Regions from separate parts of the Paraneptunicella aestuarii genome, predicted to be linked through region 3. Evidence: predicted binding sites of a transcription regulator. Region 3 holds the regulator's gene; each other region holds the start of a gene.
The links. The regulator sigma-54, encoded in region 3, starts transcription at its own class of promoters, with help from an activator protein. The targets are predictions, from matches to a motif close to GTTGGCACGNNNNTNGNNT.

Region 1 (6,154 bases), 380 kb from region 3:
ACAAACCGTTTGCACTTTCATTGGTGATGAATGTGTTGTGCAGCCTATTGATCAAGCTGAAGAGTTTTTACGTAGTGCTTCAGGTATAGGTGCCATCATTCTTGCTGGTGACGAGTTTCAAAATGCTCATAGCTTTGTGAAGCTATTTCCGGGGTTACCTTTTATCGTTATCAATGACCAACACCAGTTGCAACAGCAATTGGTGAATGTGGTTGGTGAGCTTGAGGAGCCTGTCACTTATCCCATCTTGACCCGCTTATTACATCGCTGTCAGGAATATATAAAGCATAAACCTGGTACTGAATCACAACTTCGGGATGCTAAATTCCAGAATTTGGTGGGTAAAAGCAAAGAGATCCAGGAAATTCGCCGTATGATCCAGCAGGTGGCTCCTACGGATGCCAATGTGCTTGTATTGGGGGAATCTGGTACAGGTAAGGAAGTTATTGCCAGTAACGTTCACTATCTTTCAAATCGTAAGTCAGGGCCCTTTATTCCGGTAAACTGCGGTGCTATTCCGGGAGAGTTATTGGAAAGTGAATTATTTGGTCATGAAAAGGGCGCATTTACCGGAGCGGTGAGTTCTCGTAAAGGTCGCTTTGAATTGGCTCAAGGCGGTACATTATTCCTGGATGAGATTGGTGATATGCCACTGCAAATGCAGGTAAAACTGCTGAGGGTACTTCAGGAACGTACTTATGAGCGTGTCGGTGGTACTAAGCCAATTGAATGCGATGTTCGTATTATTGCGGCGACACATAGAAATCTGGAATCCATGATTTCGTCCGGCGATTTTCGAGAAGACCTGTATTATCGCTTGAATGTGTTTCCTATCGAAAATCCTTCGTTGCGTGAACGCAAAGAGGATATTCCCTTATTGCTGCAAGAGATCATCTCTCGATTTGAAGTGCGAGAAGGTAAATCTGTGAAGTTTACCGAAGAAGCCCTCAATTCTTTGATGGAGCACAAGTGGGCAGGTAATGTACGTGAATTGTCCAATCTGGTTGAACGTATGGTTATTCTGTGCCCGAATCAGGTTGTTAATGTGCAAGATTTACCACCCAAATATCAGCATGTTGAATTTGCTGAATATCAACCCGAATACCCTGATGAATTATTGGAAAGGGAAGCGTTAAACTCGCTGTTCGGTGATTTTGATGATGACAGCGACGATAGTTCTGATGTAGAAGAACAATTTAATGTAGAGTCTTCTGGTTCTGAAGGGATGGCTCTCAGCATACCTGAACCGGGTTCCATAACATTGCCGGAAGAAGGGATGAATCTGAAAGATTATTTGTCGAATCTGGAAATCGACATGATCACCAAAGCATTGGATCAACATGATTGGGTTGTTGCTCGTACAGCAGAGTTCTTGGGCATGAGAAGAACAACGCTGGTGGAAAAAATGCGTAAATACAATATCTCCAAGTAGGCGATATTTTTAGCTTATTGAACCTCATGCTTCATGAATCAAAACAAGGCGCTCATATTGATAATAAGAGCGCCTTGCCAAAAAACTGGCGCTGTAATTCGCACTTTAAAAATACTCTAATGCATTGAAATAAAACAATAATTAATATTGGCACGGTATCTGCTTTGCACTCACTGTTATTAATTTGACGCGAGGTGGCTATGCAGGTTAACGTGCAGGTCAATATGCAGTCCAATAGTCTGCAAACATCTGAACATCGACATGTAGATCGACAAGAACATCTACAGCACTCCGGAATACCGATTGCTGGTAGTGATCAACAGATTTCATCTGAATCTGTGTCTATGCCATTGATCGCCAAGGGACGTCGAAGCCGTAAAGATGCAAAAAATAGCTCAGCACCTTTTAGCTCCCCGCGTTGTATGAAACATATTCTGGATGTTATGCCCGCTGGTGTGGTGTTGGTTGACGGTCAAGGTATCGTTCGGCAAGCAAACGCTGTTGCGGAAGATATGTTGGGAGAACCACTTGAAGGTGAGTTGTGGCGTACCATTATTGCTCGTTCATTTCGTCCAAGAAAAGATGATGGTCATGAGATCTCATTGCATGATGGACGCCGAGTCAAACTATCTATCTCGCCTCTGGAAGAAGAACCCGGCCAGCTGATTTTGTTAACTGACTTAACCGAAACCCGATTGCTGCAACAACGCGTTAGCCATATGCAACGCCTGTCTTCTTTAGGCAAGATGGTTGCGTCATTGGCACATCAACTTAGAACGCCGTTATCGGCAGCAACATTGTATGCAGCCAATCTATTGAATCCGACCATTGGATTTGACGCCAGAGAGCAGTTTTGTAAAAAACTACAGTCACGTTTGAAAGATTTAGAAAGCCAAATTAACGACATGCTGCTTTTCGCCAAAAGTGGAGAAGAGCAGGTTGTCAGTGAAGTGTCGTTACAGTCGTTGATGAACGAAGTTTATGCTGGTTCGGAAGCCATGCTAATGACTAAAGGATGCAGTTTGGTGATGGATGTTCCTGAGCCAGATTTGATCATTCTTGGTAATAAGACCGCGTTGGCAAGTGCGCTGCAAAACCTGATTCATAACAGCCTGCAACATTCTCCCGAAGGCGAACCGATTCGCTTTATTGCGCAGCGTAATCCAGATAACCCGAGCGATGTTGATGTATTTATCGTTGATTCCGGTACTGGCATCGACGAAGACAAAATGGCGCATATTTTTGAGCCTTTCTTCACCACGCGTTCTCAGGGAACCGGATTGGGGTTGGCTGTGGTTAAATCAGTGGCTCAGGCGCACAAAGGCCATGTTTCCGTGCGCAATCAGAATGCGGGTGGGGCTTGTATTGGAATGCACCTACCTATTCACCGGGTATGCGAAGAGTCACTCGAAGACAATATACCTATTCACAAAAATTCACAGAGTTCTCCTGCTCTAGCGATGAGGAGCTAAGATCATGTTAAAAGCAAATGTCATGTTAGTTGAAGACGATCCAGGTTTACGAGAAGCCTTGACCGATACCTTAATCCTTGGGGGATATGATGTGTTAGCCTGCGACAGCGCAGAGATGGCTCTGGCAAGATTGCAGGATTCTCATATTGATATCGTTGTTAGCGACATTCAGCTTGGCGGCATCACAGGATTAAACCTGCTGCAGAGCATTAAAACCAAGTTTCCGAACTTACCCATTCTATTAATGACGGCTTATGCCACTATCGATGACGCCGTTTTCGCTATGCGGGAAGGCGCGACCGATTATCTGGCAAAACCATTCTCGCCAGAAGTATTGCTCAACATTGTTGGGCGTTATGCACCGGCGAGAAAAATGGAAGCGTATGCGCCCGTTGTGGGTGATAAATCCAGTAAGCAGCTATTAGAGTTGGCGTCTAAAGTGGCGAAATCCGATGCAACCGTCATGGTGTTAGGGCCAAGTGGTTCAGGTAAAGAGGTCTTGGCTCGCTATATTCATGACCAGTCAAACCGTCACGACGAAGCTTTTGTGGCGATTAACTGTGCTGCTATTCCCGAGAATATGCTGGAAGCCACTTTATTTGGTTATGAAAAAGGCGCTTTCACAGGAGCTTTACAAGCTTGCCCTGGAAAATTTGAACAGGCTCAGGGCGGAACGATTTTATTAGATGAAATAACTGAAATGGATCTGGCTTTGCAGGCGAAGCTACTGCGTGTGTTGCAGGAACGTGAAGTCGAACGACTAGGGAGTCGTAAAACCATTGCCCTTGATCTACGCGTTATCGCGACCAGTAACCGTGATTTGCGTCAGGCTGTGCAAGAAGGGAAATTCCGCGAAGATTTATATTATCGCTTGAATGTGTTCCCGCTTACCTGGCTACCTTTGGCACAGCGTCCTGACGATATTGTGCCTTTGGCGAAGCACATGATAGAGCGCCACGCCAAGCAACAAGGCGTTGCTATTCCGGTATTGTCTGCATCAGCACGCAATAAACTGGCTCAATATCAATGGCCGGGTAATGTTCGAGAATTGGAAAATGTCATCCAGCGTTCTTTGATTCTGTGCAATGGGCATCAAATTGAAGCAACCGATTTAATGATCGATTCTATTATGACGGAAGCGCCAGCAGATATTCAGGATGATATTGAAGAAACTCAAACCGCCAGTGTGTTGGGTAACGAGCTACGTCAGCAAGAGCATCAAATTATTTTGGATACATTAGCTTCTTGTCATGGTAGTCGTAAAAAAGTGGCTGAGAAGCTAGGCATTAGCCCGAGAACACTCAGGTACAAACTGGCAAAAATGCGAGAAATGGGGATTGAGTTTCCTGCATAGATTTCCTTCCAAATAGGTTAAATGTCCAGTGCATTACTGCACTGGCTTTCGCCTGTAAAAAGACATCGTCAATTATTCCACTCTGAAAAGTGTCAGTTAACATACTGATATTTAACTAATTTTAATTTGGCACGCCAATTGCTTTGTTCTAGGTAACTAGTCAACAAATTGATGTTGTGTCAATTATTAGTCACCCTGAGGAGGGGATAACGATGGACATTAAAGCACAAGCTTTATTCAGTGAAATGCAAACCATGGCTGCTCAAGCCCAAATTGGCTTGCCTGAAGCACCATCTATTCAAGTAAACCCTGCCAGCAAAAACTTTTCTGATATGTTGGCCGATGCTGTAAATAACGTGAACAGTATGCAAATAGATTCACGTAATCAGCAGATGGCTTTCGAGATGGGTGACAAGAGCTTAAGCCTGGCAGACGTCATGGTGGCAAAAGAAAAATCCGGCATCGCTTTTGAAGCAACCGTTCAGGTGCGTAATAAAGTGATGGAAGCCTATAAACAAATCATGAACATGCCGGTGTAACGGAAGGGGTGAACTGTGGCTGAAGCAACTGGAACCGAATTAGCTGTAACATCTGGTGTCGATTCATTGGACTCAGATCTAAATACAGAGCAAAAATCCGGGTTTATGGAGGCCTTGGGCAGTGTCGATATGCTACGTCAAATCGTGCTGGTTATTGCCTTGGTAATTTGTGTCGCTATTGCAATCTTCATTGTGATTTGGGCACAGGAACCTGACTACCGTCCTTTGGCGAAAATGCCAACGGAAGAATTGATTGAAACCCTGGATTATCTGGATCAAAACGAAATTCCTTACCGCCTCGAAGGTAACACTATTTATGTTACTGAAGATCAATTCCGTGATATCCGCTTGGGTTTAACTCGTCAAGGTATCAATCAGGATCCTAAAGCGGGTGATGAAATCATCATGCAGGATATGGGCTTCGGTGTAAGCCAACGCGTTGAAAAGGAGCGTTTGAAGCACGCCAGAGAACAGCAAATCTCGCGCACCATTGAAGAAATGTCTTCCGTTTCTCGCGCTAAAGTTCTACTTGCATTACCTAAAGAGAACGTGTTCGCACGTCGTGAAAAGCAGGGCAGTGCAACGGTTGTTATTACCATGCGCCGCGGTTCTATCTTATCCGGTGAAGAAGTGGATGCGGTTGTGGATATTGTGGCTTCTGCCGTACAAGGTTTGGAACCAAGCCGCGTTACTGTTACAGACAATAATGGACGCCTGTTGAATTCAGGTTCACAAGATTCTCTTTCTGCTCGTTCACGTAAAGAATATGAAATTGAAAAGCAACGTGAAAAAGAATATCTGGAAAAGATCGACTCTATTCTTATTCCTGTTTTGGGCATGGAGAATTACACGGCTCAAGTTGATGTGACCATGGATTTCACTTCTGTTGAGCAAACCCAGAAGCGTTATAACCCTGATTTACCAGCCGTTCGTAGTGAAATGACCATGGAAAATAACACGGTAGGTAGCGTTGTTGCTGGTATCCCTGGTGCGTTGACCAATCAGCCGCCGCTGGACTCTACTATTCCTCAACAGGCAACGGGTTCAAACTCTACACGTTCTACTCCGGGCAGTTCACGCAAAGAAGCGACTCGTAATTATGAATTAGACACGACTATCAGTCATACTAAACAACAGACTGGCGTAATCCGTCGCTTGAGTGTTTCCGTTGCGGTTGATTACCTGTCAACAACTGATGCTGAAGGCAATCCTACTGCGCAGCCGCGCTCACAGGAAGAATTGTTGAATTTGCGTCGCTTGTTGCAAGGTGGCATTGGTTTTGACGTCACTCGTGGCGATTCTCTTGAAGTGGTCAGCATTCCATTCAGTCGAGTGGATGACTCTGACATGATTAAGC
Region 2 (6,154 bases), 390 kb from region 3:
GCGCCCACCTTTGGTTAACAGGTGCAGCTGAGATTTCACCGAAACAGGTCTCGGGATCTTCTCTTCAATCTTCAATGCCAGATATTCTCTGGAACGTCCCAACTTACTTCTGAATGTGGGTAGTCCTTCTATCAGCACTGTAATAAATTCCGGCATTTCGATGGGGATAATATCGCCATCTTTGAGATCCATCACTTTACCCAACGGCATACGGATATCCATCATGTGCGTACTCAGTTCAACCTGAACATCCAGAATTTCGTCACGTAGCGCTCGGCTCCAGCGTAAGTCTGTATCTTCCTTGTCACTTTGAACACCCGCATCCAACAATTCCCGAATAGGCTCCAACATGGAATAAGGTAAGGCAACGTGGAAGTCACCACCGCCACCATCCAACTCAATATGGAACGAACTGATAACCACAACTTCTGTCGGGTTAACAATGTTAGCCATTGCCGGGTTAACTTCCGAGTCAAGATACTCAAAAGAGACATCCATGACCGGTCCCCAAGCTTCTTTGTAATCCTCAAAGATAATCTTGAGTAGCATCTGAATAATACGGCGTTCCGTTGGCGTAAATTCACGGCCTTCAATCTTGGCGTGATAACGTCCATCACCACCAAAGAAGTTATCCACCAGAATAAACACCAAACGCGCCTCCATGGTGATTAGTCCTGTACCTTTGAGAGGTCTGAATCTCACCATGTTTAAACTGGTTGGAACAAAAAGCGTATGAATGTATTCACCGAATTTAATCATCTGGATGCCGTTAATCGACACCTCAGCAGAACGGCGCATCATATTGAACAGACTCACCCGCATATGACGAGCAAAACGTTCGTTGACCATCTCCAGGGTAGGCATTCGCCCACGCACGATACGGTCTTGAGAAGAGAAATCATATTCCAGTGCCGAAGAACTCGACTCCGACTCGTCGATATCCTCTTCATCGACCTCATCGACCCCATGGAGCAGGGCATCAATTTCGTCTTGTGAAAGTAAATCGCTCACGTTGCGCCTCTATTCTCTGTTACTGCATAACAAAACCAGTAAACAGTACATTCTCAACGACATCTTTACTGGCAATTTCCTGCATCGCCTTTTGCACTTCACGCAAAGACTGATCACGCATTGCCACTTTACCAACTTCAGTTACCAGGTCATCAGCACTGGAAGTGCTAAACACTCGCAGCAATGTACCCTCGATCATTGGAATATGCATTTTGGCCAGTTCTTCGTTATCCGAACCTCTAACCATCAATTGTACTTTAATCTGTACCAACCTATCTCTACCTGCGCCGGGCACGTTAAAGATAAATGGTCGTGGCATTGCAACATAAAGCGCAGTGCCAACATTCGCCCCCTGAGCACCTGGGACAGCCCCACCTTGCCCAGCATTTTGAGGCATTGCCTCAGGTACAGGTTCACTACCACCTAAAAAGAAAAATGCACCACCACCAGCAACAACAAGAACAGCAACAATAATGATGATCAACATCATCTTGTTCTTCTTGCCACCACCGTCTTCCATTTCTAATTCTTCATCTGCCATGCTTATCTCGCTAGCTATTAACTTAACTCAACAACTGTATGGGCATCAAAAACCAGCTAAAACTTAAGCAACAGCCCACAAATTCTTGTCTCGGGTGTAGCATTATTGCTGTTTAGACTAACCTCGCCAAGCAATAATTCCACTCTTCATAATTATCCCTTTTCATTATGAATTGTAGGCGTTCCTCAATCAATCTTGTTACTTTTCATCTGAAACAAAGCAACAGTTCACAAATTTGACGCTCATTTCATCAGGCAAAATAATCAATGCCATTTACCGAGCCATTAACCATCCGCACGGTTTGTTGTTCAACAAACTCTTCTTCCACTTCATTGCCTGAGCCGCCTGAGCCACCAGCAAACTGTCCATTTGCATTTTCAGCATCCTGCTGTTTAGATTCTTGCTCAACAGAAGACTGTCCCAATTGAATACCCTGCTCGTCCAATAACTCTTTTAATCTTGGTGCAGCATGCTCCAACGCTTCTCGGGCTTGTTGAGTCTGAACCACAAAGTTAACCGTTGCAGCTTCACCCGACATATTTACCTTGATCTTCATGGTGCCTAAATCCGGTGGATCCAAGCGAATATCGGCTGTCATATTCTTCTGATTAACCATCAACTGCACTTTGTCAGCCAGGTTCTGGGGAGCATCAGGTTTATGAATGTTAACCGTTCTATCCATCTGATTAGCGGCCTGTTGACGAGCACTTTCCAACTGAGCCACATTCGCCTCTTTGGCATTAGCAGCCGAAACCGACTTAGCCATTTCCGCATTTCCTGCTTTCTGATCGACTAACTGAGCAGCCATATCCATCGTGCTGTTAGTGCTAGCAAGGACTTGCTGTAATTTCGCCTGATCCATCGCTGCTGATGAGTTATCCCCTGTCGCGGCCGCCACAGCATCTTTCACCACTTGCCCTAAATCATTGCCTGATTGCTGCCCTTGCTGTGCTTGAGACTTCAACTCTTCAACCCCCGCCTTAAGCTTATCGACAAAGGTTTCTTTCACCTCAGCAGATACTGATTCCTTAGGCAGTACCTGATTTGCAATATGCTCTGCGGCTTTTTGCAACTGTGTCGGATCTGCATTGACTAATTTATCTAGCAGAGGATCATCGGTTTTAATTTCAGCGTCCGCTTGTACTGTCTGCTCACCTGCCACATTGCTCATCAAATGTGTCAAAAATTTGGAATCTATCTGTAACCAGTCCTTGCCAGTTAATTCTTTCAATGGTGAATCCTGCAACTCAGGATTTTGTGTCAAAAACTGATCGATCATAGCATCCAGCTGCAGCAACTCTTCTTCAGATACGTCGTCTTTCTGTGACAGTGAATCAATCATTGCCAGAATCTCTTGCAATGACTCATTGCTGATACTTTGTTCATCTGTGGGCATGTCAGTAATCAATTCAATATCAGAAACACCTTCTTTCAGCGCATCGCTTTGAACTGCATCAAATTGACCATTCAATAATTTATCCAGCTCACCCTGCATATCGGTTTCAACAGCCACATCAGCCTTAACACCATCACTTTCCAACTCCGCTTTGTCGGATCCCTGACCGTGTAACTTGTCGAGCATAGCCAACCAATCAAAATGCGTTGCTGCTTCTTGTACCAATTCGCTTTGCGCTTCGTCAGGCTCAGCAGATTGCTGCGCATTATCCTGTTGTCCTTCAGCAGAGTCATTCTGGGCAGACTCACCTTCCGCTTTTACTGAATCTTGTTGATCTTGTGATGTTGATGCTTGCTCATCGGTTGTCGCTTCTTTCTTAGCAACCGAATCACCAGGATCATTAGCATTCTTTTGCTGGGCAACGGCTTCAGATTGCTCTGTCTGTTTGGCTGACTGTTGAGTAGCTGCCGTATTTTCTACCGAATTGGAAGCCTTTTCAGAACCCTGAACGCTTTTGGTGCTATTACTATTCTTGTAGGCAGGGGGAGGCGTTGTCTTCTCTGCTGCATGACTACGCTCCAACATAGAAGCAAAGTCTTGGCCTTTCCCGGAATATGATGGTTGTTCGGAGCTCCCAGAAGCAATACCTATTTGAACATTTGAGGCAATGTCTGTCTTTTTAGCGGCAAGTTGTTGCATCATTGGTCGCAATCCTCATTTAATTCCTAATTCGATTAACGAGCTAACTCATTAATATTATTATATTTTTAACTTTAGCCTTCATCATTCCGGCAATAAAACCGGATGATTTCAGCCTAACAGGCAATGGTTATTGCCTAATTACAGCTTCAATACAAAAGCTCAGCAAAAACTGTTCCAATTTTGAACAATAGCAACAAATAACTTCATTATTGTTGTCTTCTAACGTCGCTTATCGGGCCTTACGTATAAATTTCTGTAGTGCAATCTCATCCATCATTGCCTGTTCAATCCGAGCTTCTTTCGCCATCGCAATCTGTTTCTTTTTATCCAGCAACATTTCTATCGCTTTACGCTTTTGTTGTTGCTTTAACCACAGACTTTTCCGTTGCTCAGCAGCCAGTACCGCGTTGTGAATAACCTGTCTTTGTTGCTCACAGGCGCGATCCAATTTGCTAATAAAACCTTGATGCTGATTAAAAGACCTGGCTTCCAGTCCTGTTTCCCTGCCTTTTTTCTGGATTTGACGAAAATACTCCAAGCGATAATTTTCCAGTCCTTGCAACTTGGTGCGGTTTTGATTCACAAACAGCATTGCCTTTTGGTAATCCATCGCCGCTTTGTCTTCTTTTTCCTGCTCCCATTGAGCCAGCATAACAAGTTGAGCTTTTGCCATAACCTAGCCTCCCTGGCGCATTGCCTGAGTCAACTTAACCATTTCCTGCAAACTTTCATCGTAAGGAATAATCTCTTTCATTTTTTGTTGCAGGAATTTATTAATGATTGGTTCGGCCTTTATAGCCAGGTCAATTCGAGGATCCGTTCCCTTGGAATAAGCTCCAATACTGATTAAGTCTCTATTTTGCTGATACGTGGAATACACCTGCTTTAATGCTCTGGCAGTATCCATATGCTGATCACTCACCACCATTGGCATAACACGGCTAATTGATGCTTCTACATCAATGGCAGGAAAATGGCCTGAATCAGCCAATGAACGCGCTAAAACAATATGCCCGTCCAGAATCGCCCTGGCAGAATCAGCAATAGGATCTTGAAGGTCATCGCCTTCTGTTAGCACGGTATAAAATGCGGTAATCGAGCCCTGATTCTCAGCGCCATTTCCAGCACGTTCAACCAATGCAGGTAAACGGGCAAAAACCGAAGGCGGATAGCCCTTGGTCGCTGGAGGCTCACCGACAGCCAGTGCAATTTCACGCTGTGCCATGGCATAACGTGTCAACGAATCAATAAGTAACAGTACATTCATGCCTTGATCACGAAAATACTCGGCAATGCTCACCGCCGTTTCGCAACCTTTTAAGCGCATTAAAGGAGAAGTATCTGCGGGTGCAGCGACAACGACAGATTTCTGACGTTCTTCCTCGCCCAAGATATCCTGAATGAATTCCTTAACCTCTCGACCACGTTCGCCAACCAGACCCACAACTACAACATCCGCCGTTGTACCTCGGGTCATCATGCCAAGTAGCACGCTCTTACCCACACCACTACCGGCAAACAAGCCCATACGTTGGCCTACACCCACCGTGATCATGGAATTAATAGCGCGCACACCAACATCCAGAGGTTGCTTTATTGGTTTACGAATAAGGGGATTCATGGGAGGACGGGTAAGAGGAACGCGTTTGTTTGTTTTAATAGCGCCCAAGCCATCTAAAGGTTGACCGTTACCGTCAACAACACGGCCTAACAACTCCATACCTACAGGGATGCCTTCCTGACGACTTAGCGGCATTACCCGAGAACCAGGAACAATACCTTTTACCGCTTCGGTAGGCATGAGATAGGTAATGGATTCAGCGAAACCGACCACTTCAGCTTCAATTTCACCGTCAATAGTTTGAACCAGACATTGACTACCAACAGGCAGTTGGCAGCCTACCGCTTCGAGCGTCAAGCCCACTCCACGTACAAGTTTGCCCGAGGCAACGCTCACTGATTGCGGAACTTGAGTTTGTAATTCTCTGACTTTATTCAGGAAATCCATAGCGCACTTTTCTATTGGTTGTTCTTGGTTGAGACTCAACGGATCAGAGACAAGCGCGTTATGACAATGCCATTATTCCGACACTTGCTCAGACGATAATCCTTGCTCTTGCAAGAATCTGTCCAACACGTCACGACAACGTCTTTCAACAGTGACATCAACCGCATTGTTGTCGGTCATAATGTCGCAGCCACCACGCGAAAGTTCAGGCGCTTCCACGAATATCCAATTGTGGCGCTCAATGTCTTCATCTGAAAACTGTGTTTTCACTAACTCAATATCTTCCGGATGCATACGAATTTGGTAGGCGTTCTCTCGAATGGGAAGGACTTTCAAACCGTCGGCTAATGCCTGAAAAATAATATCTGAATTGGTTTTAACTTCATGGCGAACCACAGATCTTGCCAAGCTTACAGAAAGCGCCACCAATTCTTTTTGCAGTTCACGTTCCATTGATGCAATCGGATTGTGTAGTGTGGTCATTAGCTGTTGCCAA
Region 3 (6,154 bases):
CACTTCATCAACCGTGCTGTCTGGAGCACTGGTCAATAAGCGCGGCAAAGAGATTGTGCCAATCAACTTGTCATGACGGTTAGTCACATAGAGAGTATCTGTGCCTTCCGGAATTTCACGCTTCAACCGCAAATAACGTAAAATAACGTCGATTGTGACTTCCGGACGCAGCGTAATGGTGTCGGTGTTCATGATGAAGCCAGCAGTTCCTTCACCATAAGAGAGGGCTTGCTCAGCGCGAACACGATCCTGGGTATCCATGCGGCGCAAAACATCTTGCACCACCTTATCGGGTAGACCATTCAGCAGTTCTGCAAGGTCATCGGTATCCATGTCTTCCAGCGCTTCGGCCAGCTTATCTGGAACCATGGTTCGGATGATGCCGTTACGTACATCTTCCGAAAGTTCTTCTAATACGTCACCGTGAAAATCAGGATCGAGGAGTTGCCATAGCACCGCACGGCTTTTAATTGGGGAGGCTTCCAGAAGCAGGGCAACATCAGCAGGAGCCATATGTTGAAGCATCTTACGGACATGAACATACATACCACTGCCAAGAGCCTGATTAATCGACTCTAGCTGTTCGGCAACATGTTGTCTTTCGAGTGCTTCTGCCATGTCATCCCTTGTGGAAGTTCAGGTTTAATTATGTGATAAAACCGATATGAGAAACCTGAGTAATGAATTCATTATTATTATTCAGATGACGATAGTATGACTTCGCCAACGTTTTGTTTTATCTGACTAATTCGTTTGTTGGTTAGGTCTGCTTAACCTGCTCTTATAGCCGTATAGTCTATAACAAGTGTAGCAAGAAAGGTACGGGTGTTATTCTTCTTCGTTGAATTTTGCCGTAATGAGCTCTTCAATCGCAGCTAAAGCCATTTCAGCATCTTCACCTTCCGACACGACCGTCACTTCTTTACCCTGATAGCTTTCCAGCATCATCAGGCCCAAAACACTGGCGGCAGAAGCAGTTTTGTCTCCCTGTATCAGGGTGATTTCAGCTTTAAACTGTTGGGCGACTTTAACAAGCTGCGTTGCAGCGCGAGCATGTAAGCCCAGTTTATTTACAATAACAAGATTCTTTTCCAGTCTCATACACTCACTCACTTCAATCTTACAGGGTAGATTGGCATTAACTGCTTAATTCGCGGTGTCTCACTTGTACATCTGGATGAGAGGCTTTAAATACATTAGCTAACATTTCGACGACATATACCGAACGGTGTTGACCACCAGTGCAACCAACGGCGACAGTAACATAGCTGCGATTATTGCGTTCCAAATGCGGTAACCAGGTCGCAATTAAACTTTGGATTTGCCAGACAAATTTGGCAACGATTGGTTGAGAACCAAGAAACACCTGAACAGGTGAGTCAAGGCCGGTTAATGGCTTAAGTTCAGGTTCCCAATGAGGGTTGGGTAAAAAACGGGCATCAAACACATAATCGGCATCTTTAGGAATACCGTGCTTGAAGCCAAAAGATTCAAATACCAACACTAATCTTGAGCTTTTCTTGCCCAAAATGCGCTCTCGCACTAATTCTGCCAATTGATGAACCGATAGCTTGTCGGTATCAATATACAAATCAGCACGCTCAGCGATTGGAGCAAGCACTCTACGCTCAGCTTTTATCGCCTCAGTAAGAGACATTTTTTGTTTCGAAAGCGGATGCAGACGACGAGTTTCACTAAAGCGCTTCAATAGCACATCGTCACTGGAATCAAGGAAGACAACGGTCACTTCCCAATTAGTGGGTAAGTAATCAAGAATTTCGTTCAGTTCGTCAGGATCTTTGGGAATGTTTCTAACATCAATGCTCACCGCCACTTCTTCATACTCATTTTCAACCGTATGGGTGAGGGTTGGCAGCAAGTTTACCGGAATATTATCGACACAGTAGTAGCCCAGATCTTCCAACGCTCTGAGCACGATGGTCTTTCCTGAACCTGAGTGACCACTGATGATAATCAGTTTCATACCAAAGCCTCATACAAAGCTTGTTCTGACTCAGCTTTACGTAACTTACGAACAATGTCTCGATCGTTGAGTTTATTGGCAATCGCTGAGAGGATTTTGAGATGGTCGGTGGTATCGTTTTCTGGAACCAGAATCGCAAAGAAAATATCAACAGGTTGATTGTCGATAGCGTCAAACTCTATTCCATCCTGACAGGTAATAATTAAAGCGATAGGTTTTAGCAAACCGGGCAAACGTCCATGAGGAAGTGCAATGCCATGCCCAATGCCCGTACTTCCCATGCGTTCTCTACTCAATAAACTGGTGAGAACTTCCTCTGAGTCTATTTCATCAGACACATCTGCGGCTAACAGACTCAAAAGTTCAAGGATTCGCTTTTTACTTGAGCACCCAATGGCACGTTTAATGCCGTTGGGTGCAAGGATGTCTTTAATATCCATTTTTCTGGTACTGCTTTAAGCTCTAATTAGTGCTTTTTAAGTTTCTCTTTGTATTTAATAACCTGGCGATCCAGTTTATCAATCAAAGAATCAATAGCAGCATACATATCTTCATGTTCAGATGCCGCGAAGATTTCACCGCCATCAATATGTAGTTTAGCTTCTGCTTTCTGACTTAGCTTCTCTACATTCAGGATCACGTGAACATTATTAATATGATCGAAGTGACGCTCCAATTTAGTAAATTTATTATCAACATAGTCGCGTAATGCGTCGGTAATTTCTACGTGATGACCAGTTAGATTAATTTGCATGATCGTCTTCCTTTTTTGGGAACGAGCCTATAACAAGCTCTTACGTTGGTTAGACGGAGGGATCGAGAGCGATTCCCGGTATTTTGCGATTGTTCGCCGAGCCACCATAATACCTTGGTCGGCCAACAATTCGGCAATCTTGCTATCGCTGAGTGGTTTAGCCTGATTCTCGGCAGCCACCAGCTTTTTAATCAATGCACGAATAGCGGTTGAAGAGCATTCTCCGCCATTCTCAGTAGCAACATGGCTACTAAAAAAATACTTCAACTCAAAGATACCTCTGGGAGTATGCATATATTTCTGGGTCGTAACCCGGGAAATTGTTGACTCATGCATATCTACCATTTCAGCCACATCATTTAACACCATAGGCTTCATCATTTCAGGCCCATGTTCAAAAAATCCTTGTTGCTGTTGAACGATACAATTGGCTACTTTCAACAAGGTTTCATTGCGACTTTCAATACTTTTGATAAACCAGCGCGCTTCTTGCACATGATTGCGAATAAACTGGCTATCATTGCTGCTTTTGGCACTTTTACTCATCGCAGCATATTGCTGATTAATATTCAGCTTTGGCACGCTATCAGGGTTTAATTCTACCATCCAACGTCCGTTTTTCTTACTTACCGATACATCAGGAATAATGTAATCCGGCTGTTGGGGATTAATTTCACTGCCGGGATGCGGATTTAACGTCTGTAATAACCGCAGCACTTCACGAAGTTGCTCTTCTTTCAGCTTAGCCTTACGCATTAATGTGCGGAAGTCTTTGCTCATTAACAGGTCTGAAAAATTTTTCAGAATGTCACGCGCTTCTTTCAGCCAAGGCGTGTCATCTTTAAATTGTGATAGCTGAACCAATAAGCATTCTTGTGGTGTATGAGACGCACATCCAACAGGATCGAACCATTGAATACGTTTACGAACACATTCCACTTCTTCCAGCTCTACATCTTCCAAGTCTAAACCCTGAAGTATTTCTTCGCTGGAAATCTTTAAATATCCGGAATCATCAACCGCATCAATAATAGCAATGGCAATAGCTTCGTCAGTTTCAGAGAAAGGGGTTAAGCGCATTTGCCACAGCAGATGATCCTGAATGGAATCGACCGTTTCTCCCTGATAGACATAATCATCGTCACTGCCGCTGGAAATAGGAGAAGGTGCGGGAGCTGAAGACGCACTGTAATATTCGTCCCAAGTGCTGTCTACTGGCAACTCGTCAGGCATTGATGCACTTTCCAGTACATCAGAGGTATCCATTGAATCTGATGATGTATCAGGATAATCATCACCATTTAATTTTTCTAACTGGCTGTCGAAATCATTTTCGTTGTCAGAGCTATTGTGGTCATGCTCTTCAATTTCCAACAAAGGATTAGCATCTAACGCTTCCTGTATCTCCTGACGTAAATCAAGCGTAGACAATTGCAGCAATCGAATTGCCTGCTGCAATTGTGGCGTCATCGTTAATTGTTGACTGAACTTAAGCTGTAATGATGGTTTCATCTATATTGGGTGCTTATATTTTCGGTCGTTGCGAGGCTTTGTTATCCGCTTCTTCCAATTGTTTAACTATAACGTGAATTGTTCGCCCAGGTATACATCTCTGACCTGTTGATTGTTTAAAATCAATTCTGCGTTTCCTTCGGCGATAACTTGACCATGGCTCACAATGTAAGCATGTTCACAAACATCCAGCGTTTCTCTTACATTGTGGTCGGTGATTAAAACACCAATGCCACGCTCTTTTAAATGTTGAATAATCTTCTTTATATCATTTACCGAAATCGGGTCAACTCCAGCGAAAGGCTCATCCAATAATATAAATCGAGGATTCGCAGCCAGAGCTCGGGCAATTTCAACCCGACGACGCTCGCCGCCCGACAGACTCATACCTAAATTGTTACGAATGTGTCCAATATTGAACTCATCCAACAAGTCATCGGCTTCTTGTTCACGTTGCTCATCACTCAATTCTTTGCGCGTTTGCAATATCGCCATTAAATTCTGATATACGGTCAATTTTCGAAAAATCGAGGCTTCTTGCGGCAAATAACCAATACCATGGCGCGCACGAATATGCATAGGTTGTAGTGTCAGGTCTTGCTGATCAATGAATATCTGCCCTTGGTCTAATGGAACCAAGCCTACAATCATGTAAAAAGTGGTCGTTTTACCCGCCCCGTTAGGACCCAGTAAGCCAACGATCTGCCCAGCACTGACTTCAATAGAAACGTCCCGAACAACTTGTCTGGATTTATATGACTTGGCGAGATGCGTGGCGCATAAGGTAGACATTATTTTTTGTCTTCTCCCTTTTTCTTCGCGGCTTCTGGACGGAAAACCGTAACAACTCGACCTTCTTCACCGTTTTGGCCTTCGGCTGATAGCTGCTGCTTATCGAGATTAAAAGTGATGGAGTTACCTTTTACCATGCTGCTGTTTTGATGTAGCTCTGCATCGCCTGTTAAGGTTAACGTGCGGTTTGATACTTGATATCGGATCTCATTGGCAACGGCGCGAATGTCAGAACCATCGTCCATGGTTTGGCTGTAAATAGCAGGATTACCACGAGCAATAAAAACTTCTTTGCCTTCACCTTGAGAAGCATTCACTTCCACTTCCTCAGCGTCAATTTTCAATGAGCCCTGAGAGATATGAACGTCTTCTTTAAAGATAGATGTCTTGCTTTTACCATCGACAAACTGGGATTTTGAATCAACCGTAATCGGCAGTTTAAAATCCTGACTGTCGGCTTGCACCAAACTAATGCAACCGACCGCTACGGCACATACCAATGCCATTTTAGCCATTCGCTTACATGACATATTAGTTAACCGCTTTAGGGTTAAATACGGTTTGAACATGATCAATTAACTCAAACTTTCTGGTTAATAAGTTAGCGACAAATCCATTGCTATGAATAACATAATCCTGACCGGTAATGATCACTGGTTCATTGGATGTCATGGTCTTGTCAGTTAAATTTATTTCTATAAAACTGGTTTCAATCTGCTGCACAAAACCTTCGTCATTCAAGGTTTTAATCAGTACATTGTTTTCCAGCTGAATACGATTATCTTCGTATAAAGTACCTTCCAGAGCATTCACCTGCCAAGGCGACTCTGTTCGCTCAGTAAAAATAGTGTATCGAGGACGCTCAAACACTGTGAACCCAAGCTCTTCAAAATGTTCCATTTTGGTCGCGAAAACCTTATGTGACACCATCCCCTGCTTGTTATACAGGGTACTGAGCATTTCATTTGCCTGGTAGTTAGCTTGCCAACCAAGCTCATCCTCTTCGGTCTGCTGTTCTTTGTCTGTTTCCATCCACATGGGGAGATTTAATAGCAAAATCAATAGAAACAGGAAAAGAATACTGACGGTTAAGCGATTCATAGCCACCCTCT
Region 4 (6,154 bases), 1.3 Mb from region 3:
AGCGCGACCGCTTTTATCGTAGGTCATTGACTCACGATTACGCGCTTCAATAAGCACTTTACGCAGGTGCTCTAGTCGAAGCTGGCCTTGTTCAACGGCTTTAGAATTCACTTCTGTGCTGTATTTACAATCTTCCAGCAAAGACTTGGCTTGCTCAAAAAGAGCCGACACTTCATCTGACTGAGGTTTGTTCGGATCATACAATTCTGAAATACGTTGATCCTGCTCTTGAATTTCGTTTAACACTTTTTGTTTTTGTTCAACCAAATTCAATAGCGCCTCAGCATCACGAGTGCTGATTAATTGAAGCTCACTATCAAGCAACATTTTTAGCTTTGAAAGCAAAGCTATTTGTTGTGTGATGACTTCAGTTAATGACATTCAGGATACTGCTCTTAACGTTATTAGTTCTTAGACAGCCCGAACATGTCGGCTTCCAGTTTCGCAATTTTCTGTGCAAGTGCTTCAGGATTAATGCGGTATTCCCCGCTTTGGATAGCCTTTTTCAGCTTATCCACTTTTTCCTGATTCACTGGTGCGTCAGTGCCTTTCTTCTGTACCTGAGTCATCTGCTGGGCAGACTGAGTCAATGACACAGAATCTTGTCTAGGTGCTGCAACGGCATTAGCTTGTGCTTTTTGGGCACTTGCTGCCTGATTTTGAGCCTGCTGCTGTTGATTGAGTTTCTGACTCTCCAACTGAGGCTTGTGATTTGTGTTGCCTACATTATTGATAGCCATAACTATTTTCCACTACTTTGATTACCTCAGCCTTTGTATCGGCATAACTCTAATTAACTTTAGGGTTTTTACAATATTTAAAGGTGTCGGCAATAGATTGCCCCGGAATGCCGCAAGCCCTTGTACATTTGCTTTTACATTACTGCTAACCAGCATTCTAGCAGACTTCACTAGATATGCACCTGTACCTGATTAACGCTGACTACTTTCGCGTCAATAACCTTCTTGGAGCGGCGGTTCTTAACGAGGATTGTATCACCAATATTGCCATCTTGTTCAGCTATTCCGGAAGTTTTTATTTTCATACCTGATACTTCCGCCATAATAACAATAGAGTCCCCTTTGCAAACAAAGCACAGCATGTTTGGAGTGATCGGTTGATTTGGCCGACTGCGTCGTTTCAAGCGCGCGCCAATCAAGGATTCTACACTAGTGTAGGTACTTCCCCGCAAGCGCTTCTTATCAACCTGTACAACATCTAAATCATCGGCTGTTAACACACTTCCTGGAGATAATGCGGTATTAGGAACTACCACAGGTTGAACTTCGTTAACATTAACTACTGTATAAATGAACCAATTGTTACTTGGACAACTTACTTTTACAGTGACATTGCTTTGCATGAGTGTGCCTGAGCTATTAGAAACCTCTAATGGTAATGGACACACTGGAATATTTAACCTGGGATCGATGCTATTAGCTTCAACGGTAATAATTGAGTCATCCGTTTGGGGAATATTGTTGCGAACAAAGGATTCTGCAGCCTCAACAACAAGTTGATGCGAAGGATTTTCTTGTGCAACACTGTGACCTTGAACCGCTAACGCAAGACCGAGTAAGGAATATTTTAATATTTTCATCATCTCAGGTATATTTTTCATGTTCGTTTGTCTTCAAGTTGGCTATGCTTTTGTATAAGGCAACTTACGAAATATTGATAACGTCAATATTCAGGCAGTATGCAAAACTTTATTCACCAACAAAGGCTATTAAAGTTTTGTTTGCAAGTTTTGCGCCTGTTTGACTCGAATCGAGGAATTTATGGCTGGAATATTAGACTCAGTAAATCAACGCACCCAATTGGTAGGCCAAAACCGACTTGAATTATTGCTATTCAAGCTACAAGGCAAACAGCGCTATGGAATCAATGTATTCAAGGTGCGAGAAGTATTGCAGTGTCCACAGTTAACCAGCATTCCCAAATCAAATTCATTGATTCGTGGTGTTGCGCATATTCGTGGACAAACCATTTCTGTTATCGATATGAGCCTGGCAACAGGGGGAAGAGCGATACAGGATATTAGTAACGCATTTATTGTTATTGCTGAATACAACAGAACGGTTCAAGGATTTTTGGTTTCATCGGTTGAACGTATCATTAATATCAACTGGGAATCCATAATGCCTCCACCGGAAGGTACGGGGAAGGCTAGTTATCTAACGGCAGTGACAGAAGTTGATAAAGAACTTATCGAAATTCTGGATGTTGAAAAAATTCTGAATGAAATCTCTCCAGCTAACGCTGAAGTGAGTCAAAAGTTTGCTGAAAATATCCATGTAGAAAACCCTCGCGGTAAGATCATCTTTATTGCAGACGATTCATCTGTTGCCCGTAGCCAGGTTAAAAAGGCATTGTCTAGCTTGGGTATGGATATTGAGATGGCTAAAGATGGAAGGGAAGCGTTGGTCAGATTAAAAGAGATCGCATCTGAAACTGGAGATATAACAGATAAAGTTGCTGTTTTGGTTTCAGATATTGAAATGCCAGAGATGGATGGTTACACCTTAACCGCTGAAATTAAAAGTACGCCTGAGTTAGCTAAACTTCATGTAATATTGCATACGTCGTTGAGTGGCGTCTTCAATCAGGCAATGGTTCAAAAGGTCGGTGCAGACGACTTTATTGCTAAATTTCACCCCGATGAATTGGCTGCATCAGTTCAAAAGTGGATGGATGCTAGCTAATACGTCTATGCTTTAGGCTGTTAGGAATTCGTTTTCGCTCATATGAGTTGTAAGTTTGTAAGCACCTGTCCGGGTGCTTACCCTGTCTATTTGTTGAAAGCGGTGTGTTCTTCGCTGTTGGCATTAAGCTTTTTATAGGAATCTTACGTAGTGCCAGATAAACAGATTTGTGATGGCGATTATGTGCGCTTTAGAGATTTTCTGGAGCGACGCTGTGGTATTGTGCTTGGAGAAAACAAGCAGTATTTGGTGCGCAGTCGTCTTTCACCATTAATGCGTAAGCATGGTTATATCAACCTTTCTGATGTCGTTGATGAAGTGGTCAATGAAAAATGCAAAGGATTGGTTGATGAAGTGGTTGATGCGATGACCACGAACGAAACCCTATGGTTTCGTGATAGTTACCCTTTTCAGCTCTTAGCCGAAGAAATCTTTCCAAAGTTTAAGGATCGCAAACAGCCTCTGAAAATTTGGAGCGCCGCTTGTTCTTCCGGACAGGAACCCTATTCTCTGGCAATGACAGTGTTGGAATTTCAGCGTCGTTATCCAAGTGCCTTTCCTGGCGGAGTACAAATTTTGGGAACCGATATTTCATCTGAGATGCTGAATAGATGTAAAGAAGGTGCCTATGATAGCCTGTCATTGTCTCGTGGCTTATCAGAAGAACGTAAGCGTCAGTTTTTTGACTCGGTGGGTGACGGGGTGTTGGCGGTGAAAAGCGAACTCAAGCGTATGGTGAGTTTTCGTTCGTTGAATTTGCTGGATCCTATTTCATCCCTTGGGCGTTTTGATATCGTGTTTTGCCGTAATGTGTTGATTTATTTTTCATCAGAAATGAAATCAACAATATTGTCTCGTATCGCCTCGACACTAAACCACGAAGGGGCTTTATTTCTTGGCGCTTCTGAATCTATGTCTGGGTTGTCAAACGACTTCAATTTAATACGTTGCCCGCCTGGATTGTATTACTCCAAGAAGTAGTTTTGTGTATTGAAAAGGAGAGTATCACTCTCCTTTTTTAAAGCGCCAATTTAGCGTTTTTGTTGTTAGTTCATTTCTCTTTTAAGCCTTTATTTATAAGGCTTTCAATATAAATACTATCCTTTTTTTTGTTTTGCTATCCCATTCTTGGCATCAAGTTTGCTTTGATCCGACAAAGTCACAACAAAGCCAGATTCTGGCATTAACTGAATAAATTTTTGACGCTTTAGTTTTAAACATACTGCGGTTTCAAAAATTTCGTTTTAGATATTTCAAAGGGGAGTAAAGCAATGGCGATTAGTTTAGATAGGCTGACTGCTTTTCATCAACGGGCTGTTAACGTGCGTAATGACCGCATGGAGGTTATTGCTGGAAACCTCGCTAATGCCAATACTCCCGGATACAAAGCGCGAGATATTAATTTTCAGGAAGCAATGAGGAGTGCAACTTATGGGCAGCAGCACAACCTGACCAGAACAAACGAAAAACACTTGTCTGCTAGCAGCAGTGCGCTTCCTCGCGAAATTCAGTTTAGAGAAACGAATCAACCTGATACAGGTGATGGCAATAACGTAGAAGTTCAAAAAGAAAGAAATATGTTTTTGGACAACGGCCTGCGTTACCAAGCCAGCTTGCAGTTTCTTGATGGCAAATTTAAAGGTTTTAAGAAGGCTCTCACTGGCGGTCAGTCATAAGCGAGTAAGTCTTTTTGAACGGTATTTTTTGTATTGGTACGGAGTTTGCTTTCTCCAATAAAAAAGCATCATAAGCGGCAATCATTGCCGAGCTGGTACTGCCAATGATGGTGGGTATCGAAGAGTTTTTTGACTTTGCCTTAGGCAAATAATGTAGGTGGAGGGCACTAATCATGAGCCTGTTTAATGTAATGAATATCGCTGCTACAGGAATGCATGCAGAAAATGTTCGCTTGAATACAACAGCCAGTAATGTGGCAAACGCGAATAGTGTCAGCAGTAGTTACGATCAAACATACAAGGCGCGTCACCCGGTTTTTGCTGCTGCATTGGATCAAGCCAATCAGGATCAAACGAGAGGGACTGGTGTTGAGGTGTTGGGTGTGGTTGAAAGTCAGAAGCCTTTGCAGGTTGAGTATTCACCGGGTCACCCAATGGCTGATGAAAATGGCTACATCTACAAGCCTAACGTTAACATCGTTGAGGAAATGGCAGACATGATGTCAGCGTCAAAAAGCTATGAAACCAATGTTCAGGTTGCCGATACAACCAAGCGAATTTTTAGTCGTGTTCTGATGCTCGGTCAAGGTCGTTAGGGGTAAATAATGTCTAGCATAAGTGGTTTAGATACAGGGCTATACTGGCCCTCTGAAGATGCTGTTCCGGTTGCTGATAATAGTAATTCACAACTATCGCAGGAAGACTTCTTCGCCATGTTAACTGAGCAATTGTCGAATCAGGATCCCACCAAACCGGTAGACAATGATCAAATGGTTGCCCAGATGACGAGTTTCACAATGGCAGACAGCTTATCCAGGCTGAATGATAAATTTGATGCTTTTGCTCAGTCCATGAACTCGAATCAGGCTCTTCAGGCAAGTAGCTTGATTGGCCAGGAAGTTCTGGTTAATGCCGATTCAGGTACAACTTGGAAAGAAGGCAATGTGTATGGAGCGATCGTTGCTGAAACAGATGTAGAAAACCTGCAGATTCAAATAACTGATGAATATGGTCAGGTGGTCAGAACGATTGAAGGCGGTTCACAGAGCGCGGGTAATATCTCATTTGGTTGGGATGGTACTGACGACTACGGCAACTTCTTGCCTCGCGGAAAATATATCATTGAAGCCAATGGCACTGTGGGTGGGCAAAACCAGTCACTGGATGTGGTGATGGAAGCTCAGGTAACAGGATCTGCGGTTGCCGCTGATGATATGAAAGATGTGCAAATTATCATTGAAGATCAGGCCGGGCAGGTTATCCGCAATATTGATGTCGGCAACCAATATGCTGGCAGTATCGATTTTGGCTGGGATGGTACAGATAACAATGGATATCTCGTTCCCCCTGGCGATTACAAAATAAAAATACAGGGAACAGTGAATGGTCAGGACGAAGCATTGCAATTTGGCATTAACCGCCGAGTTACAAGCGTGAGTCTGACTGGCAGTGGAACTGATGGTGTCATCCTGAATTTAGCGGGTGATCAGAATATTAAACTTGCTGATGTTATACGGGTCGGCGGTTGATAAAAATCCAAGAGGAGAATACGAATGTCCTTTAATATAGCACTGAGTGGAGTTTCTGCTGCTCAGAAAGATTTGGATACTACAGCCAATAACATTGCGAACGTTAATACGGTTGGTTTTAAAGAATCTCGAGCCGAGTTTGGCGATGTATTTGCTGCATCATTATTGTCGGGCGGCAGAACTAAAGTGGGTGACGGTGTGTTGACTAATGAAGTCGCGCAACAGTTCTCACAAGGTAGCTTGC

Region 1: the regulator sigma-54 is predicted to act here: its motif matches at 4,384-4,402, upstream of fliE (flagellar hook-basal body complex protein FliE).
Region 2: the regulator sigma-54 is predicted to act here: its motif matches at 3,677-3,695, upstream of KIH87_RS15880 (flagellar hook-length control protein FliK).
Region 4: the regulator sigma-54 is predicted to act here: its motif matches at 3,833-3,851, upstream of flgB (flagellar basal body rod protein FlgB).

Annotation. Positions count from the first base shown of each region.
Region 1 covers NZ_CP074570.1:4,111,664-4,117,817, reverse strand. The annotation lists gene KIH87_RS15925 (sigma-54 dependent transcriptional regulator) at 1-1,432, shown strand, start outside; gene KIH87_RS15920 (sensor histidine kinase) at 1,633-2,904, shown strand; gene KIH87_RS15915 (sigma-54-dependent transcriptional regulator) at 2,909-4,258, shown strand; gene fliE (flagellar hook-basal body complex protein FliE) at 4,471-4,797, shown strand; gene fliF (flagellar basal-body MS-ring/collar protein FliF) at 4,813-6,154, shown strand, end outside.
Region 2 covers NZ_CP074570.1:4,103,698-4,109,851, forward strand. The annotation lists gene fliM (flagellar motor switch protein FliM) at 1-1,011, opposite strand, end outside; gene fliL (flagellar basal body-associated protein FliL) at 1,031-1,552, opposite strand; gene KIH87_RS15880 (flagellar hook-length control protein FliK) at 1,803-3,650, opposite strand; gene fliJ (flagellar export protein FliJ) at 3,880-4,323, opposite strand; gene fliI (flagellar protein export ATPase FliI) at 4,327-5,658, opposite strand; gene fliH (flagellar assembly protein FliH) at 5,731-6,154, opposite strand, start outside.
Region 3 covers NZ_CP074570.1:4,496,653-4,502,806, forward strand. The annotation lists gene mgtE (magnesium transporter) at 1-618, opposite strand, end outside; gene KIH87_RS17505 (HPr family phosphocarrier protein) at 829-1,101, opposite strand; gene rapZ (RNase adapter RapZ) at 1,139-1,984, opposite strand; gene ptsN (PTS IIA-like nitrogen regulatory protein PtsN) at 1,981-2,424, opposite strand; gene hpf (ribosome hibernation promoting factor) at 2,451-2,738, opposite strand; gene KIH87_RS17525 (RNA polymerase factor sigma-54) at 2,766-4,250, opposite strand; gene lptB (LPS export ABC transporter ATP-binding protein) at 4,317-5,042, opposite strand; gene lptA (lipopolysaccharide transport periplasmic protein LptA) at 5,042-5,557, opposite strand; gene lptC (LPS export ABC transporter periplasmic protein LptC) at 5,574-6,143, opposite strand.
Region 4 covers NZ_CP074570.1:899,169-905,322, forward strand. The annotation lists gene KIH87_RS03665 (flagella synthesis protein FlgN) at 1-381, opposite strand, end outside; gene flgM (flagellar biosynthesis anti-sigma factor FlgM) at 405-740, opposite strand; gene flgA (flagellar basal body P-ring formation chaperone FlgA) at 911-1,621, opposite strand; gene KIH87_RS03680 (chemotaxis protein CheV) at 1,782-2,705, shown strand; gene KIH87_RS03685 (CheR family methyltransferase) at 2,856-3,686, shown strand; gene flgB (flagellar basal body rod protein FlgB) at 3,977-4,381, shown strand; gene flgC (flagellar basal body rod protein FlgC) at 4,555-4,977, shown strand; gene KIH87_RS03700 (FlgD immunoglobulin-like domain containing protein) at 4,987-5,910, shown strand; gene flgE (flagellar hook protein FlgE) at 5,935-6,154, shown strand, end outside.